DNA from 3 places in the Janthinobacterium sp. BJB446 genome. Region 3 is predicted to be linked to each of the others. Evidence: predicted binding sites of a transcription regulator. Region 3 holds the regulator's gene; each other region holds the start of a gene.
What was found. The regulator FNR, encoded in region 3, switches genes on or off when oxygen is low (the NO sensors DNR and NnrR bind a similar motif). The targets are predictions, from matches to a motif close to TTGATNNNNATCAA.

Region 1 (4,241 bases), on a different contig from region 3:
AGCTGCATGCCGCCGACGGATTGCCAGGCCGTCTGGCCGTCGAGGATGCCCTCGCGGTCGAACAGTTGCCGGCCATCCTGCGCCAGCACTTGCGCGGGGATCGGCGGCGCCTGCCGGTAGACTTCCGTGCCGTAGTAGCCGAGCAGCGAAAACGTCACGATCAGCACACCGATCAGGGTGAACCAGAGTTTTTTGTAGGGACCCATGGGTCTTTCCTTTGTCAGTGCACCACGGCCGGCGCAAAGCGCTCGAACAGGATATTGTTTTCAGTGTGGATGTGCGTCATCAGGTCGGCACGGAAGGTGCGCAAGCCCGTGTACAGCGCGCGCCAGGTGGTGCAGGCGCCGGCCGGCGCGGTGATATCGTTCGTCATCGCCTCCATGGCGCGCAAGGCCACGCCATGATCGTCGTGCTCCATGCGCATCACGTTGATGGGCGCGCCGGCCCGGGGCCCCTGGCCGCGCACGATCATAGGGAACAGCACGTCTTCTTCCTTGCGCATATGGCTTTCCAGCTCCTGCGCCATGGCCGACAGGTGTTCCGCCAGCCCGTGCGGACAGTCGGCGCGCTCGCCATGCACCTGCTCGACCTTGCGTGCCAGGCGTATCAGCTCGGGCAGCTGCTCGCGGTGCACGGCGTGGTAGCGCGCCAGGATGTGTTCCACCAGCTCGGTGGCCGAGGCTTCCTGCCAGTCACGCTCGCCGCTGGTATCTGCGCGCCCTGCCAGCAGCCGCAGTTCCTCGACGATGGGCGCCGTGTCCACGCCGGCCGCTTCGGCCGCTGCGCGCAGGGTCTTGTTGCCGCCGCAGCAGAAATCCAGGCGGTGCGCATCGAACAGGCGCGTGGCGCCAGGGATGCGGCGAGCCAGTTGGCCCAGTGATTGGTCGATCATTTCCATAACAGTTCCTTGATGATGAATAGGGTTTATTGGCGGGCGCCCGCGTGGTAGACGCCGGGCACGGGTTCGCCAGTCACTTCCAGCACGCCCACGGCGCCCTTGCCGGCGCGCGACAAGGCATGGTCGACCAGCAGATAGCTGCCCGGATGCTGTACCTTGAGTTCGACGATGGTCGCGCCGCCCGGTGCCACCAGGGTGGTTTGCACGTCGTGTTTCGGGCTGCTGATCGAGCCTTCGCTGTACACCTTGTCGAATATCTCGCCGATGATGTGGAACGATGAAATCTTGTTCGGGCCGCCGACGCCGAAATAGATGCGCACCGTCTCGCCGACTTTCGCCTGCAATTTGTGCGTCTTGCTCAAGGCGCCCACTTCGCCGTTGAAGACGTAGTAGTCGGGCAGTTCATTGGCCATTTTTTCCAGGTTCGGTTCCTGGTGCACGGGCGCGCCGTGCGGACGGCCCGTGTACATCTCGCCCTGCATCACGTAATACTCGCGGTCGACTTTTGACAGGCCGCCTTCCGGTTCGACCAGGATCATGCCGTACATGCCGGCCGCGATATGCTGCGGCACCAGGGGCGTGGCGCAGTGATACACGTACAGGCCCGGATTGAGCGCCTTGAAGGTGACTGTTTTTTCCTGCCCCGGCGCCACCTGCGTGTGCTGTCCGCCGCCATGGCCGCCCGTCACGGCGTGCAGGTCGATCGAGTGGATCATCTTGCTGTCCTTGGCATTGAACAGGGTCAGTTCCACCGTGTCGCCCACCTTCGCGCGCAGCATCGGGCCGGGCACTTGCCGGTTGAAGGTCCAGTACGTAAAACTGGTGCCGTCATCGAGCTTGCCCGGCAGTTCCACCGTCTCCATGCGGTATTTCAGGGTTTGCGGCGCGCGCGCGCCGATGGCGGCCGGCACGGAGGCCGGATTGGCTGCAACGCTGACGGCCGATGGATCAGGACCGCGCATCGGCGACGGTGCGGGCGTGTACAGGGCCAGCGCGGCGGCCTGGCTCGATTCGCTGGCAGCGCTGCCGGCGCCAGCAGCCTTCGGTGCCCCGGCTTCAGCCAGCGAGGTGCCGCTCACTTCCAGCTTGCCTTCCATGCCGATCTGGCGGTGGCCGGGAATCGAGCAGTAATAGGTGAACGTGCCGGCGCGCGTGACCTTGAAGCGCACGGTGGTGCTGCCGCTATTGGCGCTGAACTTGGCCGAGGCCACATTGAGCTCCGGGATCAGCAGGTCGTGCTCGGCGCCTTCGCCGCTTTTCAGCACGAGTTCGACCGTGTCGCCCACCTTGGCCGCCAGCACGGGATTGACCTGGCCCTTGGCATCGATGAACACCATCTTGCCGTCGACGATATTGGTTTGCAGTTCATAGCGCTTGAGCGTGGCGGCGGCGGGTTTGGCCGCAGTGGCGGCAGCGCTGGCCGGCAGGCTCGCCTGGGCTTGCACGGACAGGGGCATGGCCAGTACGCAGACGGCGGCGGCAATGGCGCGGAGAGAGGGAGTCGTTTTCATCAAGCTTTCCTTGGTCTTGTATGCCGGTTCGGCCCCCTTACCTAGGCAAACGACGTGCCAGGAAAAACTTGTTTTAAATCAACGATTTGAAAATTGCAGGGTCGGTATGACCCTTTTAAAGCATGGTCCGTTGTACCCTGCATGGTACTTATGACCACCACTGCCATCCACCTGCTGCTGCTCACCGACCTGGTCGCCGACCTGCCCGTGGCCGTGCGCCTGCAGCGCCTGGTCGGCAGCCTGCGCGCCCACTTCGGCTGCGAGGCCGTGGCCTTGCTCAAGCTCGATGGCGAGCACTTGCGCCCCGTGGCGATGGCCGGCCTGGCCAGCGACGCGCTGGGACGCCGCTTCGCCGTCGCCGACCATCCGCGCCTGGCCGCCATCCTGCAGCGGCGCGGCGTGCTGTGCTTCCATCACGACAGTTCCTTGCCCGATCCCTACGATGGCCTGATCGCCGAGCGGGCCGGCGAGCCGCTGCCCGTGCACGACTGCATGGGCATGGCGCTGGATCTGGAGGGCGAACGCTGGGGCGTGATCACGCTCGACGCGCTGCAGGTAGGCACTTTCGATACGCAGGCGCAGCGCGACCTGGGCGAGCTGGCCTGCGCCATCGAGGCGGCCGTACGCGTCACGCGCCTGGAGGCGGAAATCCGCGCCCTGCGCCTGTCGGGCGGCGCCATGCTGGCCGATGCGCAAGCGCCGCGCGAGGAACACGATTTCGTCGGCCAGAGCAGCGCCATCACGCACTTGCTGCACGAATTGCAGGTGGTCGCCGATTCCGAACTGCCCGTGCTGCTGCTGGGGGAAACGGGCGTCGGCAAGGAACTGTGCGCGCACCGCCTGCACCGCCTGTCGCGCCGCGCCGGCAAGCCCCTGATCCATGTCAATTGCGCGGCCTTGCCCGAGTCCCTGGCCGAGAGCGAATTGTTCGGCCATGTACGCGGTGCGTTTTCCGGCGCCGTCAGCGACCGGCCCGGGCGTTTCGAGGCGGCCGAAGGGGGTACCCTGTTTCTCGATGAAGTGGGGGAGTTGCCGCTGTCGATACAGGCCAAGCTGCTGCGCACCTTGCAAAATGGCGAAATCCAGCGCCTGGGTGCGGACCGGCCGCGCAGGGTCAACGTGCGCGTGATTGCCGCCACCAACCGCAGCCTGCGCGAGCATGTGCGCGACGGTTCGTTCCGCGCCGACCTGTACCACCGTTTATCCGTGTATCCCGTGCCGATTCCGCCGCTGCGCGAGCGGGGTAATGACGTGCTGCTGCTGGCCGGTGGTTTCCTGGAACTGAACCGCGCGCGCCTGGGCTTGCGCAGCCTGCGCCTGTCCGCCGCGGCGGAAAACGCCTTGTGCCATTACCGCTGGCCGGGCAACGTGCGCGAACTGGAACATGTGATCAGCCGGGCCGCGCTGAAAGCCGTGATCCGCGGCGCGGACCGCAAGGACATCGTGACCCTGGAAACGGATATGCTCGACCTCGATGCGCTGGAAGCGCCGGCCGGTGCGGACGCGCCGCAAGTGGCGCCAGCCGCGTGCGGCACGCCAGCGGCGCCGCTACTGTCCATGCATCAGATCGTGGAAGCGAGCCAGCGCCAGGCCATCCGGCAAGCGCTGGTCCTGCATCAGGATAACTGGGCCGCTGCCGCGCGCCAGCTGGGGCTGGACGCCAGCAATTTACATAAGCTGGCGCGCCGGGTGGGCTTGAAAGCCTGACCAAACCTACTGCGCGTCGTGATTTGCGGCCTCCGATGCTCACTGCCTCGGCGGCCCCGTGCATTCGCACAGCTCCGCGTCTCGGCCACAACTCATCGCCGCTCGCTACGGTTTTGTCAGGTATC
Region 2 (4,241 bases), on a different contig from region 3:
GACGACAGGCTGACTTCGAAACGGCCACCGGCCGGCACGGCGCTCACGTCGACATTGGCTTTGCCACCCGTCAAGTCACTGGCAACCACCGTCTTGCGGCCATCGGCAGCCACGTACATGACAGCGGCATACGGTTCCGCCTCGGCATTCCAAACCAGCGCCAGTTGGCCGCCGCTTTGCGTCGCATCAAACGTGGCATCGTTGGCGGCAGCCTTGCTGCGGCGCGCCGGGCGTTCCAGCTTGGCCAAAGCCTTGCCATTTGCCAGCACTTGCACATCGCTGATTTCGCCCGGATTGGCGAAGCTGACGCGGAAGTGGCTCATGGCGTTGCCGCCATGGTCGGCCACGGAGACGCCATCGAAGGGCAAGTCGATAGTCTGTCCGGACGCCGTCAACACGCGCAAGGTATAAGCATGGCCACTGCCGCTGGCAGCGGCGCCGATGCGCGCCGACGAGGCAACGGCTGGGCGCAAGGCCACGCCGGCTGGCGTGATGCGGCCGGAAATGGTCAGGTAGCCGTTCTCGGCCACGGACATGCTGGCGGCCAGCACATTGCTGCCCGTCACCTGCGTGCTGCGTTTTTCCAGGAATTGCTGCACCCGCGCATAGCTGTAGTCGGAGAACCAGGCGCCGCTGCAATAGCTCATCACGTCTTTCATCGGCGTGCTGCCATAGACTGCCTTGCTCAGCTGGCCGATGCTGCCCGCATAGTTGCTGTTATACAGGGGTTGCGGGCCCAGATTGCCATCCGCATACGGGTAGTCGGCAGCGGCGCCGGCCGGGCCGCCGCAGGCAACGTGCTGCAGCGAGTGGTTGTGGCCCAGCTCGTGCACGAGCGTGGTCAGCCATTCAGGCCATTGATTGCCGAATGGATCGACCGATGCGATGCTGTTGAAGCGGGCATCCAGGCCGATGGCCGACGTGAAGTCGCTGCCGCTGCTGCGCTGGTTGATGTAGGCCAGGCCGGCGGCGCGGGTGGAGGACATTCTCGGCACGAAACCATAGTAATAGGCGCCGCTGTCTTCCAGCGCGCGCTTGTTTTCCAGCTTGCCCAGGGTATCGCTCCACCAGCTGTCGGCCGTGCTGCTGCCTGGCATGCTCAGCGCGGCGCGCGTGGTGATGCTGATATTTTCCGTCGCATACGGATACACGCGCAACAGCGCAGCGCGGACCACCTCGGCGTCCGGCAGTTGCGCCACGCCATCGTCGGTGCTCAAGGGGACGAGTACCAAACGGATCCTGGCCAGGCTGGCCACCATGGGTGCCGCTTCCTGGCTCACTTGCACGCCGTCATTGCCGACGGCCGTCACGCGCACGCGCACGCCGGGCAAGATCCAGCCGGAGGGCAGGACGGCACTGAAATTGCCATTGAAACTGTCATCGTTCTTCGTCGTCGGCAAGAGCGCCGGCCCCGTCATCGCGATGCTGCCCAGGTTGCTGCCATTGGCGGCGGTCGCATTCAAGGTCACGGCCGGGCTGGCCTGGCCCGCCTGCGTGGCCAGCACGGACACGCGCACGGCGGCTGGCTTGCCGCGCGTCAGGCGCAAGGCCGTATTGCTGGCGTTCAAATTCAGTACTTGCGCGAAATCAATGCTGCCCAAAGTAAAGGCCGACACCGTGCCCGCATTCACGGCGATGCGCGAAGCGGCCGACAGCATCACATTGCCCGTTGCCGAGGCTGGCGCGGACAGCAGCAGCTGGCTGGCGCTGGCGCTGACGATGACGGCCGGCGTATTGCCCACCGAAGCTGAGCTGACCTGGTCGAGATTGCTGCCCTGCACCGTCACCGACAAGGTCGCGCCGTTGACGGCCGACGTGATCGACGTCACTGCCACGCTGGCCAGGACCGTGTACGCGTCGCTGCTGATCACATCGTTGTAGGGACCGCGCACCGTCAGCGCGCCTGTCGCTGCGCCCGCAGGCACCACCACTGTCACGCTGCTGGCCGTCTGGCTTTGCGGCGTTGCTGCCGCGCCATTGCCAAACTGTACCGCCGTCACGGCGCCCATGCCGCCGCCCGTGATCGTCACGCTGGAACCGACACCGCCCGTCGCCGGCGCGACGCTGCCCACGCTCAACGGCAGGTACACATTGACGTTATAGCTGGTGGCCGCCGTACCGCTGGCGCTGACCAGGCTCAAGGCACCCGTGACGGGCACGCCAGGCATGGCCAGGGTCACGCTGGTCTCGCTGGCGGCACTGGTGGCAACGGTCACGCCGCCCACCTGGAAGGCCGTCACGCGACTCAGATTCGTGCCCGTGACCACCAGGCTGCCGCCCACGGCAACATTCGCCGCCGAGACGGCCGTCACGGCAGGAATCAGGACGGGCGTACCCGAGGTGGTCGCCACCACCGTGTCGCCACCACCGCCACCACCGCCACCGCAGGCGGACAGGCCCAGCACGACAAACAATGCTACGAGCAGATGGTTTTTCATGGCTGGCAACCATGTTTGTGCAGCGCGATGCCGGGGAGGACACGAGATAAATGTGACATATTGGTGACTTTTGGTGAGAATTTAATTTCTAAGAACCAATATTATGGGTTAATTCGATTCCCAAAGACAACTATTAATGCTTTTGATTCAATTGGTTTTGATAATAGTTAAAATATCTGCTTGGCAAAATTTATTCTGAGCATTATTTCCCTCACTCTGTATTGGCTTAAATCAAAATTAATTTCCTTTGCAGCTATTGCCATTCAATTCATTAAAAATATGCTGAGGCGGCACAAATAATGTGGAAATTTTTCCACAGCCTAGAGGGCGGTATTTTTCTGTCAACTTTGGCGGAAGAATTAACGTTTTGAGTAAGATTTTCAGGAATGTAATTTTCAACAGCAGGCGTGGCAAGAGGCGATGTGTTGCAAGAAGGCCAGCCGTGGGGCGAACGGCCGCTTTTGCTTAAAACCAAAGCAGCCTGATGCCGTATAATTTTAGACCCGGTGAAATCAGGCGATTGCCACCTTCTGCCTGCCCTACCCGGCCGGCACTCTCCGTCAGCTGATCCTGCTGGCCCGCATCCGCCTCTTGCCTGTCCTGTCGCCGCGCCGCCGCCCGTTTGCCTATTGAAAGCATGAAATGAACGATACCGTGATCCCCGCCATGTCCCCGACCGAAGCCACCTTGCGCGCCATTCTGGCGCAGCGGATCATGATCCTCGACGGCGCGATGGGCACGATCATCCAGCAATACAAGCTCGACGAAGAAGCCTACCGCGGCGGCCCCGCCGGCCGTTTCATCGATTTCGCCGCGCCGGCAGACAGTGGCGCGCGCGAATTGTTCGTCAAGGGCAATAACGAGCTGCTGACCCTGACGCAGCCGCACATCATCCAGGAAATCCACGAGCGCTACCTGGCGGCCGGCGCCGACCTGATCGAAACGAATACCTTTGGCGCCACGACCATCGCGCAAGACGATTACCACATGGCCCACCTGGCCTATGAAATGAACGTGCAGGCGGCCAAGCTGGCGCGCGCCGCCTGCGACAAGTATTCCACCCCGGACAAGCCGCGCTTCGTCGCCGGCGCCCTGGGCCCCACGCCGAAGACGGCGTCGATCTCGCCGGACGTGAACGACCCGGCCGCGCGCAACGTTACCTTCGACCAGTTGGTAGCCGCCTACCTGCAGCAGACGCAGGGCCTGGTGGAAGGCGGCGCCGACGTGCTGCTGGTGGAAACCATTTTCGATACCTTGAACTGCAAGGCGGCCCTGTTCGCCATCGACCTGTTCTACGAGCAGAATCCTGGCGTCGTGCGCCTGCCCTTGATGATTTCCGGCACCGTCACGGATGCCTCGGGACGCATCTTGTCGGGCCAGACCGTGCCCGCCTTCTGGAATTCCGTGCGCCACGCAAAACCGCTGACCATCGGCCTGAACTGTGCGCTGGGCGCCGCCCTGATGCGTCCGTACGCGGAAGAGCTGGCCAAGATCGCCGACACCTTCGTGTGTATCTACCCGAACGCGGGCTTGCCCAACCCCATGAGCGACACGGGCTTTGACGAGTTGCCAGCCGACACGTCCGCCCTGCTGCGCGAATTCGCCGACGCGGGCTTTTTGAACATGGCGGGCGGCTGCTGCGGCACCACGCCCGAGCACATCGCCGCCATCGGCCAATTGCTGTCGAAAAACACGCCGCGCAGCGTGCCGGCGCCATCGCACGACTTGCGCCTGGCGGGCCTGGAACCGTTCGTCGTCAATGACGAATCGCTGTTCGTCAACGTGGGCGAGCGCACCAACGTC
Region 3 (4,241 bases):
GGCAAAGCCGGAGTCCACTTCGTCGGCCAGCCAGCCCCACGCCTCGATCAGCTTGACGATCAGTTCGCGCGTGGTGCGGTTGTCGTCGGCCACCAGCAGGCGCAGCTGGCCCAGGGCCGGCGTGCGCCGCGTTTCGGCCGGCTGCGCCAGCATCTCGAAGGGCACGCTGAACCAGAAGCGGCTGCCCTTGCCTTCGCTGCTGGCGACGGCGATGTCGCCGCCCATCATGTGGATCAGCTGCTTGCTGATGGCCAGGCCCAGGCCCGTGCCGCCGAAGCGCCGCGTGATGCTCTGGTCGCCCTGCGAAAACGCGGCAAACAGCTGCTGTTGCTGCAGTTCCGTCATGCCGATGCCCGTGTCGCGCACTTCGAAGCGCAGCCAGGCGCGCCCGTTTTCGCTTTCGGCCAGGCTGACGGCCACCACCACTTCGCCGCTCTCGGTAAACTTGATGGCGTTGCCGGCCAGGTTGACGAGAATTTGCTGCAGGCGCTGGGCGTCGCCCACGAGGCGCCGCGGCACGTCGGGCTCGACGGCGATGGCCAGTTCCAGCTCCTTTTCGCCCGCATTCATGGTCATCGTCGTGGCCAGGGTATTCATGACTTCATCGAGGTCGAATTCGACGGGCGACAATTCCATGCGGCGCGCCTCGATCTTCGAATAGTCGAGCACATCGTTGAGGATGCCCAGCAGCGACTGGCCCGCCACTCTGACCATGGTCAGGTACTTGCGCTGTTCCGTGTCGAGCCTGGTATTGCCCAGCAAATACACCATGCCCAGCACGGCATTGAGGGGCGTGCGGATTTCATGGCTCATGTTGGCCACGAAATCGCTCTTCGCGCGGTTGGCCGCCTCGGCCCGGTCGCGTTCCTGCTCCAGCTCCGCCGCGCGCGCTTCGAGTTCCTGCTGCAGGCGGTCGCGTTCGCTCATCAGGCCATTGAACGCTTCCGTCAGTTCGCCGATCTCGTCGCGCTGCTGTACCGGCACGGGGGTGAAACGGCTGCCGCTGGTGCGCAGGGCCAGCAGGGTGTCGCGCAGGCGCACCAGCGGCGACAGCAGGCGCACGGTAACCAAGCCCAGAACAAAGGCGGCCAGCAGCGAAGCGAGGATGCTCCACAGCACCAGCCGGTACAGTACGCCGTCGAACGGTTCGAAGGCATCCTCGACGGGCAGCGAGGCGGCCAGCAGCCAGTTCACGGATTTCAGGCGCTTGAAGCTGTTGACGGCCGTGATGCCGCGGCTGTTGGTGCTGACCATGCTGCCTTCGCCATCCTCCTTCAGCAGCTGGGTGGTCGTCAGGTTGGCGTTCGGCTTGCGCGGCTGCAGCAAACGGCTGGTATCGGGGTGCAGCACATAGCGCGGCACGGCGCCGCGCGTGAGGATGAAGTAATAGCCGCTCTTGCCGATCTTTTCCGAGCGCAGGCGGCCCAGCAGATTGTCCTTGTACAGGCGCAGCACGCCGATCACCACGCCGGCCACCTGGCCATCGGCGGCCAGCACGGGCGCCACCATCTGCACGATGGGCATGCCGCTCGACTTGCCCAGCATCGGCTCGGTAATCATGGGCTGGCGCGTGCGCAGGACGGTCTGGAAGTACTCGCGCTCGGCGACGTTGATGCCGGCGCGCCCCGTCACTTCCGGCATGTCGGCCACGATGGCGCCATGCGCGTCGAGCACCAGCACGTCGTCGAACAGCACCAGCATCGAGCGGCGCGCATAGTATTCGCGCAGTTTGGCGGGCTGGGCGATCAGTTCCGGCGGCTGCTGCCTGGCCGTCAGGGTGACAATCTGCAGCAGCATGCCCAGCTTGTCGTCGAGCTCGGCAGCGGTGCGGCTGATCAGGGATGACTGCTGGCTCAGCAGTACTCGGGTGAAGTCGTCGCGCATGTGCTGCACCTGGATCATGGTGACCAGCGCGATCATGGCGATCGAGGTCAGGCTGGTGGCCAGCGCGACTTTTGCTTTAATGCCGAGAGGCTTCATGATTTCCTTTTCAGTGCCGGGCGGCACAGGCGGCAGATAATGCTGTCAGGAATTTTCCTATCAATACCCCAGCTTGGCAAGCGCCGCCGCGCAAATTGCCCGCCCCGTATGGGCTTTTGACGATGTTGCCATATAATTAAAGGCTGGACGTCGTTTATTCGCCGAATTTACGGTGAAATTGGCATACGGCAACCCTGTATGCAGCTGTATGCAGTAAACTTGTTGTTGCATTTTCTAAAAGGTACCGACATGACTGAAGCGCTACTCACTCCCACCTTGCCCACCGTGAACGTGGAGGCGTTGCGTGCACGATGCTCGACCTGCAGCATGCATCAATTGTGCCTGCCGATGGGCCTTGATGTGGGCGACATGGATAGGCTGGACCAGATCATCGGCCGCCGCCGCAAGATCGTGCGCGGGGCCTCGCTGTTCCGCATCGGCGACTCGTTCCAGAACCTGTACGCGATCCGCCTGGGGCACTTCAAGACCTACCAGATCAATCCGGGTGGCGAAGAGCAGGTGACGGGTTTCCAGATGGCGGGTGAACTGCTGGGCATGGATGCCATCAGCGCCGACCGCCACCACTGTAATGCCGTGGCGCTGGAAGACAGCGAAGTGTGTGAAATTCCGTTTTCCAGCCTGGAACAATTGCTGGGCAATATGCCGACCCTGCTGCGTCATTTCCACCGCATGATGAGCCAGGAAATCACGCGCGAGCAAAGCGTCATGCTATTGCTGGGCAATATGCAGGCGACCCAGCGTTTTGCCGCCTTCATCGTCAACCTGGCGTCGCGCTATGAAGCACGCGGCTATTCGGGCAGCAATTTCCAGCTGCGCATGTCGCGCGAGGAAATCGGCAACTACCTGGGCCTGACCATCGAAAGCGTCAGCCGCTTATTGTCGAAATTCAAGAAAGAAGGCTGGCTGCGCGTCTCGAACCGCGAGATCGAAATCCTGCAGCCGGCCAAGTTGAAAGCGATTACGGCCGGTACGGACGTCTGCAAATAAGACTTACAGTTCTTCATCCGCGTGCAGCGCGATGCTGCGTTGCAGGGGCCAGGTCCAGATGCCGGACAGGCGCCACTCGCGTTTGTCGTTTTCCACCAGCACTTGCCAGCGGCTGCGCTCGAGCATCGGCAGTGCCACGGAAAAATTGCCGGCCGCATCGGGCTGCACCAGCAGCTTGATATCCTTTTCCGGCAGGGTCGCATGCGCCAGGTGCAGCAGCAAAGGCGCCTGATAAGCCTTGCCGAAGCTGTGCACGGAACCACTGAGGCGCGCTGCAGCCACGTCATATGACAGGCGCGTATCCATGGCCAGGTCGCTGGCGATCGTGTCGCGCTTCAAATCCTGGTTGATCGCCTTGCCCTGCTTGTAATAATCGCCCACCACCAGCGCATCGGGCTGCGTAAATGCGATATAGCCCATGAAGCTGCCGACGACCACGGACAGGCCGGGACCGATCATCAGCAGCCATGGCCAGCGATGCTTGTACCACGGTGCAACGGGTGCTTGCAGTTTCAGACTGTCGGACATGATATTTCTCCTGTTTAATCAGCCAGTCCCCGCATGGGGACCGGCCTTCCTGCAACTTCGTGGCGGCGGCGAGGGCACCCGGTCCCCGTCCGCCTTTCCTTGTTAACGTGGCACGATGAATACCGCGCTTTCACGCACATGCAGCGATGGATCGTCCAGCGATTGCAATTCGATCGCAATCTTGTTCGAGCCCTTCTCGCCGACGCCGTGCGGCACGCGCAGGCGGATCGGCCAGCCCAGCGTTTCCGTTGGCTGCAAGGTCACTTCTTCGCGCGTCAGCAAGGTCAGGCCCGGCAAGCCGGAAGCGCTGATTTTAAAATGCTGGCTTTGCTCGGACGTATTCATGATCTGCAGGCGGTAGACGTTTTCGATCATGCCGTCCTCCACTTCGCGTCCCATCGAACCGCGGTCGCGGATCACGTCCATTTTCAGGGGCGTGCGCAGGGCCAGCGAGGTACACACGGCGATGATGATCAGGGCCAGGATGGAAGTGTAGATCAAGACGCGCGGGCGCATGGCGCGCTGGCGTATCTGCTTCGAATTGAAGTTGTTTTCCATCGCATGGTCGGTGCTGTAGCGTATCAGGCCGCGCGGCCGCTCGACCTTGTCCATCACGCTGTTGCAGGCATCGACGCAGGCGGCGCAGCCGATGCATTCATACTGCAGGCCGTTGCGGATATCGATGCCGGTCGGACACACCTGCACGCACAGGGTACAGTCGATGC

Region 1: nirK (copper-containing nitrite reductase) is a predicted target of FNR. The motif match lies at 2,478-2,491, and genes of this name have one in related genera.
Region 2: CSQ92_RS25085 (IPT/TIG domain-containing protein) is a predicted target of FNR. The motif match lies at 2,660-2,673, and genes of this name have one in related genera.

Annotation. Positions count from the first base shown of each region.
Region 1 covers NZ_PDZK01000002.1:316,844-321,084, forward strand. Annotated here, with positions in the region: gene CSQ92_RS17155 (nitric-oxide reductase large subunit) at 1-206, opposite strand, end outside; gene ytfE (iron-sulfur cluster repair protein YtfE) at 221-898, opposite strand; gene nirK (copper-containing nitrite reductase) at 925-2,409, opposite strand; gene norR (nitric oxide reductase transcriptional regulator NorR) at 2,560-4,116, shown strand.
Region 2 covers NZ_PDZK01000005.1:214,346-218,586, forward strand. Annotated here, with positions in the region: gene CSQ92_RS25085 (IPT/TIG domain-containing protein) at 1-2,438, opposite strand, end outside; gene metH (methionine synthase) at 3,081-4,241, shown strand, end outside.
Region 3 covers NZ_PDZK01000004.1:371,411-375,651, forward strand. Annotated here, with positions in the region: gene CSQ92_RS23740 (response regulator) at 1-1,980, opposite strand, end outside; gene fnr (fumarate/nitrate reduction transcriptional regulator Fnr) at 2,230-2,988, shown strand; gene CSQ92_RS23750 (FixH family protein) at 2,992-3,516, opposite strand; gene ccoG (cytochrome c oxidase accessory protein CcoG) at 3,619-4,241, opposite strand, start outside.